Regions from separate parts of the Oceanimonas doudoroffii genome, predicted to be linked through region 1. Evidence: predicted binding sites of a transcription regulator. Region 1 holds the regulator's gene; the other holds the start of a gene.
What was found. The regulator sigma-54, encoded in region 1, starts transcription at its own class of promoters, with help from an activator protein. The targets are predictions, from matches to a motif close to TGGCACNGTTTTNGCTT.
Positions count from the first base shown of each region.

Region 1 (3,384 bases):
ACCTACGAGCAGATCCTCAACAACGGCAAGCCGGTGCATGCCGAGGCGCGGGAAATTCACTACGACATGCGCGCCCGCACCATCACCCTGATTCGGGACGCCAAGCTCAAGCAGGATGACAACATCGTCACCGGCTACCGTATTCGCTACTTTATCGACAAGGAGCAGATGGAGGCCGAAAGCCAGGGCGGCAAGGACAGGGTCACCACCATCTTCCTGCCCGAGCAGGTGCAGAATTTCGACGAGCAGGACAAGAACTGAGCATGGCGATACTGAAAGCGCGCGGCCTGCAGAAAAGCTACAAGGGCCGCAAAGTGGTGGCCGACGTCAGCCTGACCGTTAACACCGGTCAGATCGTGGGTCTGCTCGGCCCCAACGGTGCCGGCAAGACCACCTCCTTTTACATGATTGTGGGCCTGGTCCAGCGGGACGCCGGCAGCATCACCATCGACGGCCAGGATATCAGTCACGAGCCCATGCACGTGCGCGCCCGCTCCGGCATTGGCTACCTGCCCCAGGAGGCCTCGATTTTTCGCCGCCTGAGCGTGGCCGACAACCTGATGGCGGTGCTGCAGACCCGCAAGGATCTGAATGCCGACGGCCGCAGCGAGAAAATGGAACAGCTGCTGGAAGAATTCAACATTACCCATATTCGCGACAGCCTGGGAATGAGTCTGTCCGGCGGCGAACGGCGGCGGGTTGAGATCGCCCGGGCGCTGGCGGCGGATCCGCGCTTTATTCTGCTCGACGAACCCTTTGCCGGTGTGGATCCCATTTCGGTGATAGACATCAAGAAAATCATTCTGCACCTCAGGGACAGAGGACTGGGCGTACTGATCACCGATCACAATGTGCGCGAGACCCTGGACGTGTGCGAAAAGGCCTATATTGTCAGTCATGGGCACCGCATCGCCGCCGGCACACCGACGGAAATCCTCGCCAACGAGCAGGTCAAAAAGGTTTATCTCGGCGAACAATTCAGCCTCTGAAGGCACCGCAACCCGCGGTTGATATGGAAGGACGTTTGCATACATGAAGCCGACTCTTCAGTTACGTCTGGGCCAGCAGCTGACCATGACGCCCCAGCTGCAGCAGGCCATTCGCCTGTTGCAGCTGTCCAGCATGGAGCTGCAGCAGGAAATTCAGCAGGCGCTGGACAGCAACCCCCTGCTGGAGCAGGAGGAAGCCGACAGCGTCAAGGTGGCCGACAACCGCAACGAAGAGCAGATGGCCGCCGACACCGCCATGGAGCGCAACCAGCTGTCCGAAGACTTGCCCATGGACACCAGCTGGGAGGAGGTTTACACCGCCTCTCCGGTCAGCGGCGGCGCCGGCCTGCCGGAAGGGCTGGAAGACAGCGTTTACCAGGGTGAAACCACCGAGAGCCTGCAGGACTACCTGATCTGGCAGATGAATCTGACCCCTTTCAGTGACACCGATCAGGCCATCGCCATGGCCATAATCGATGCCGTCGACGACGCCGGCTACCTCACCGCCGGTATCGACGATCTGCTGGAAGCGGTATCGGCCCGGGAGCTCGGTATCGAGGCCGACGAAGTGGAAGCAGTGCTCAAGCGTATTCAGCACTTCGACCCCATCGGCGTGGCCGCCCGCAGCGTGCAGGAGTGCCTGTGCATTCAGCTGGAGCAGTATCCGCCCGACACACCCTGGCTGAGTGAAGCCCGCGCCTTGCTGGCCCAGCACATGGACCTGCTCGGCAACCGTGACTACCGCAGCCTGCAGCGCAAGACCAAGCTCAAGGAAGACGAGCTCCGGGAAGTGCTGGCGCTGATTCAGCAACTGGAGCCCCGCCCCGGCAGCAGCATTATTCAGGGTAACTCCGAATACGTCATTCCCGATGTGGTGGTCACCAAGCGCAGCGGGGTCTGGGTGGTGGAACTCAACCCAGAGGCCATGCCCAAGATACGGCTCAACCAGACCTACGCGGCCCTGGCCAGCAAGCCCCGCAACAGCGAGGACGGCCAGTTTATTCGCAATCACCTGCAGGACGCCAAGTGGTTTCTCAAGAGCCTTGAAAGCCGAAATGAGACGCTGCTCAAGGTTGCCAATTGTATTGTTGAACAACAACAGGCATTCTTTGAATATGGAGAAGAGGCCATGAAGCCCATGGTGCTGAACCATGTGGCGGAAGCGGTGGAGATGCACGAATCCACCATCTCCCGGGTGACCACACAGAAGTTCATGCACAGCCCCCGTGGCGTGTTTGAACTCAAGTATTTCTTCTTCAGTCATGTGGGCACCGACGACGGGGGTGAGTGTTCGTCCACGGCAATTCGCGCCCTGATCAAGAAGCTGGTCGGGGCCGAAAACCCGGCCAAGCCGCTGAGCGACAGCAAAATTGCCCAGCTGCTGGCCGACCAGGGGATCAAGGTGGCCAGGCGAACCATCGCCAAGTACAGGGAGTCACTGGCCATTCCCCCTTCCAATCAGCGCAAACGCCTGGTTTAAAGGCAACGACAGAAGGAAGACGTTATGCAAATAAATCTGACCGGACACCATGTCGAGATCACCGATGCCCTGCGTGATTATGTGAACAGCAAGTTTACCCGGCTGGAACGCCATTTCGATCACATCACCAATGCGCACGTCATCCTTAATGTGGAAAAAATGCAGCAAATCGCCGAAGCCAAGCTGAACGTCACCGGCGGCGAGCTGTTTGCCAACTCCCAGCATGAAAACATGTATGCGGCCATCGACAGCCTCATCGACAAGCTGGATCGTCAAATCATCAAACACAAAGAAAAACTCAAGCAAAAATAACCATGGAAGTCGCCGACATACTCAGCAGGGGCTGCACCCGCAGTGCAGTCCCCTGCACGAGCAAAAAACGTGCTCTGGAAATTATCAGCGAGCTGGCTGCCGAACATCTCAATATCGGCAGCCAGCCGCTTTTTGACTGTCTGCTGGCCCGAGAGAAAATGGGCAGTACCGGCATCGGCAATGGCATCGCCATTCCTCACGGCCGGATCAGCGATGACAACAAGGCGACTGCCGTACTGCTTACCTTTGCCGAGCCGGTGGAGTTCGACGCCATCGACAACCAGCCGGTGGGCTTGGTGTTTGCCCTGCTGGTACCGGAGCAGGAATGCAAGCAACACCTCAAGACCCTGTCGCTGATCGCCGAGAAACTGAGTAACAAGCAGGTGTGCCGGCAATTACGTCAGGCCGGCAGCGATGAGGAACTCTATCAAATCATGATTTCAGCCTGAGGATAGCAAGATGCAGCTGGTGATCGTCAGTGGCCGTTCCGGTTCGGGCAAAACCGTGGCCTTGCGGGTACTTGAAGATCTCGGCCATTACTGCGTCGACAACCTGCCGGTGGCGCTGCTGCCGGAGCTGGTGCGGCTGCGCCGGGACAAACCC
Region 1 covers NZ_NBIM01000005.1:145,336-148,719, forward strand. Annotated here, with positions in the region: gene lptA (lipopolysaccharide transport periplasmic protein LptA) at 1-261, shown strand, start outside; gene lptB (LPS export ABC transporter ATP-binding protein) at 264-989, shown strand; gene B6S08_RS14105 (RNA polymerase factor sigma-54) at 1,033-2,469, shown strand; gene hpf (ribosome hibernation promoting factor) at 2,494-2,781, shown strand; gene ptsN (PTS IIA-like nitrogen regulatory protein PtsN) at 2,784-3,230, shown strand; gene rapZ (RNase adapter RapZ) at 3,241-3,384, shown strand, end outside.

Region 2 (3,384 bases), on a different contig from region 1:
GGTTAAATCATTTACATTTCATCGGGTCGTGCAACAACCTTTATGAAGTAGTTAACAGGGAGAGGCCAATGGCTGTACACGAAATGAACAACCCCGAGTTGATGCCGTCCACCGACAAGGACAGAGACATCAACATCTGGGACTTCACCATGCTCTGGGCGGGCATGACCATCAATATGGGCGCCTTTACCATGGGTGCCCAGCTTTATCCGGGACTATCGCCCTGGACCATTATCGGTGCCATTCTGGCGGCCTACGCCATTGTCACCAGCATTCTGATCCTGGCCGGTGATATCGGCATTCGTTATGGCATTCCATTTACCGTCTACATTCGTGGTTGCTTTGGTTACAAGGGTGCCAAGATTCCGGCCGCCTTTCGCGCCATTCCGGCCTGTTTCTGGTTTGGTTTTCAGACCTGGGTGGCGGCGGTGGCCATCGGCAAGGTGCTGGAGATGTGGATCGGTTACAGCAACACCACCATCCTTATTTTGATCTTTGGGGTGCTGCAGGTGGTGAACGCCATTTATGGCATGAAGGCCATGGCCAAGTTCGACTGGGTGGCCATTCCGGCCCTGACCATTCTGATTGGCCTGGTGACCTTCTGGCTGCTGGAAACCAACAATGCCAGCATTGGCGATGTGCTGGCCGCGCCCTCCCTGGACAACGGCTCCTTCGTGTTTGCGGTCATGGCCATTGCCGGTATCTGGATCACCATGGGCCTGAACAGCCCGGACCTGACCCGCAAACTGGAGCGCTCCCGGGATCACAGCAGCAAAAACTTCTTTGTGCGTAACCGCAAGCCCTTTATCGCCCAGCTGGGCGGCCTGATCGTGATTGGCTCCGGCATTCTGATGGTGGGCATGATAGGTGGCATTCTCACCGGAACATGGGACCCGATTGAAATCGTACTGAATTCCATGAGTTCACCCATCGTGCTGATCCTGAGCATGCTGACCATCGCCTTTGCCCAGTGGTCCACCAATACCGTGGCCAACCTGATGCCGTCGGCGCTGATCCTGATGAATGTGTTCCCGCGCCTTAGCTTTGCCCAGGGGGTGTCCATCTCCGGTGTGATTGGTCTGCTGATGATGCCCTGGCTGTTCGCCGACAACCTGCTGTGGTTCAGCGTGGTCACCTCCGGCCTGCTGGGTCCGGTGGCGGGCATCATGCTGGCCGACTTTTATCTGCTGCGCCGTGGCCGCATTCGCGTGGAAGACTTCTATGACCCCAAAGGTCCCTTTGTCTACCAGAACAACTACAACTTGCGGGCCTTTCTGGTATACGGCGTGTCCTTCCTGTGCAGCCTGATCTTTATGGACATGGCCTTCTTTGTGGGCCTGGTGATCAGCGTGGCAGGTTACACCCTGCTGATGAAACCCATCGCCAAACCGGCCGAGCTGCCCGAGGCCGCCGTCGAATCCTGATAATTTCATGTTGTTAATCGTGTGCTTTTGGCCCCGCTTGCGGGGCCTTTTTTTATGGGTGCGGGGCAACCGGGGAGGCGTGGTGGCCCGCTATGGTCGCCGCCAGGGCTGCACCACTTTGAGGCGGCCCTCCGTGCAGCCTGCTCCGTTGTGGTGATTAAGATTCAATAGAAACCAAATGGTGCCGAATGAAAAACCGGCAGCTTTAATGTAAGTGACTGTTTGTAAAGTTCTTATAAAAAATGGCTCGCTTTGTGCTTTAACTCATTTCATCAATACGCCGTGAAATCATTCTATGCACCAGTGTCATGCACCATCGCCATCACACCCTACCGGTTACGGTCCCGCCCGTAGTTGGCCGGCGCAGCTCGACCTGCAGCTGGTGGCCGGCCACTCACGCACTCAGCTCAAAAACATGGTCTTTAGTGGCCCCCTTCGAATTCAGCGGCCCTTTTATCCGGAAGGGCAGACCTGCCACCTGTATTTGCTGCACCCGCCCGGCGGCCTGGTGTCGGGAGATTGCCTGAACATCGACATCGAGGCCGGGCCGGGCAGCCGAAGCCTGCTGACCACCCCGTCGGCGGGCAAGGTATACCGTCGGGACAGCGCCGGAGTGGGCCAGGGGCAGCGGGTGCGGGTGCGGCTGGAAGAGGACGCCGAGCTGGAGTGGTTGCCCCAGGAAACCATCGTCTTTCGGGGCGCCAACGCCGGGCTCGATCTGCATATTGAGCTGGGCGAAGGCGCCCGCTTTATTGGCTGGGAGCTGGTGTGCCTGGGCCGGCCCGCCGGCGAGCAGTGGTTTGATGCCGGCAGCCTGACCCAGCGGCTGCAGCTGTGGCGCAGCGGTCGGTTGCTGTTTAACGAGCGGCTGCAGCTCGAGGCGGGAGATCAGGTGCACCAAGGCCGGGCGGGGCTGCACGGCGGTTGCGTATTCGGCACCCTGCTGGCGGCGGGCCCGTGGCTGAATGACGATGTGATTGCCGTGCTGCGGGCATCGTTGCCGCCCGGTTTCAGCGTGACCGAACGCCTGGGAGTGCTGCTGGTGCGTTACCTCGGTCACGACATGATCGCCTGCCGGGACGGCATGTGGCGGGCCTGGGAGCGGCTGCGTCCGGCGGTGCTGGCCCGTGAGGCCTGTTTTCCCCGTATCTGGTTTACCTGAATTCAGTCACAGGAGTATTCACCATGGAGCTCAGCCCAAGAGAGAAAGACAAACTGCTGCTGTTTACCGCCGCACTGCTGGCCGAGCGCCGGCTGGCCCGGGGACTGCGGCTGAACTACCCGGAAACCGTGGCCTATTTGTCGGCGGCGGTGATGGAAGGTGCTCGCGATGGCCGTACCGTGGCCTCGTTGATGGGCGAGGGCCGCACCTGGCTGAGCCGGGCGCAGGTGATGGACGGTGTGCCCGAGCTGGTGCGCGAGGTGCAGGTGGAGGCCACCTTTCCCGATGGCACCAAGCTGGTGACCCTGCATGATCCCATTCAGTAAGGAGGCACCATGATACCGGGAGAACTGCAACTGGCCGCCGGCGACATTGAATTGAACGCCGGCCGGGAGCGCCGCGAGATCACCGTGGCCAATGCCGGCGACCGGCCCATTCAGGTGGGCTCTCATTATCATTTTGCCGAGGCCAACCCGGCGCTGGAATTTGAGCGTGAGCGGACCCTGGGCTTTCGCCTCGACATCGCCGCCGGCACCGCGGTGCGCTTTGAGCCGGGCCAGCTGCGCACCGTGACCCTGGTGGCCATGGGCGGCCGGCGACGAGTATACGGATTTCGCGCTGCGGTGATGGGGCCGCTTGAAGGAGAGCAATAATGAGCAGGATCAGCCGCGAGGCCTATGCCGACATGTTTGGCCCCACCACCGGTGATCGGGTACGGCTTGCCGATACCGAGTTATGGATTGAGGTGGAACGCGACTTCACCCTGTATGGGGAAGAGGTCAAATTCGGTGGCGGCAA
Region 2 covers NZ_NBIM01000001.1:420,945-424,328, forward strand. Annotated here, with positions in the region: gene B6S08_RS01930 (cytosine permease) at 69-1,424, shown strand; gene B6S08_RS01935 (urease accessory protein UreD) at 1,720-2,586, shown strand; gene B6S08_RS01940 (urease subunit gamma) at 2,610-2,912, shown strand; gene B6S08_RS01945 (urease subunit beta) at 2,922-3,239, shown strand; gene ureC (urease subunit alpha) at 3,239-3,384, shown strand, end outside.
Region 2: the regulator sigma-54 is predicted to act here: its motif matches at 1,668-1,684, upstream of B6S08_RS01935 (urease accessory protein UreD).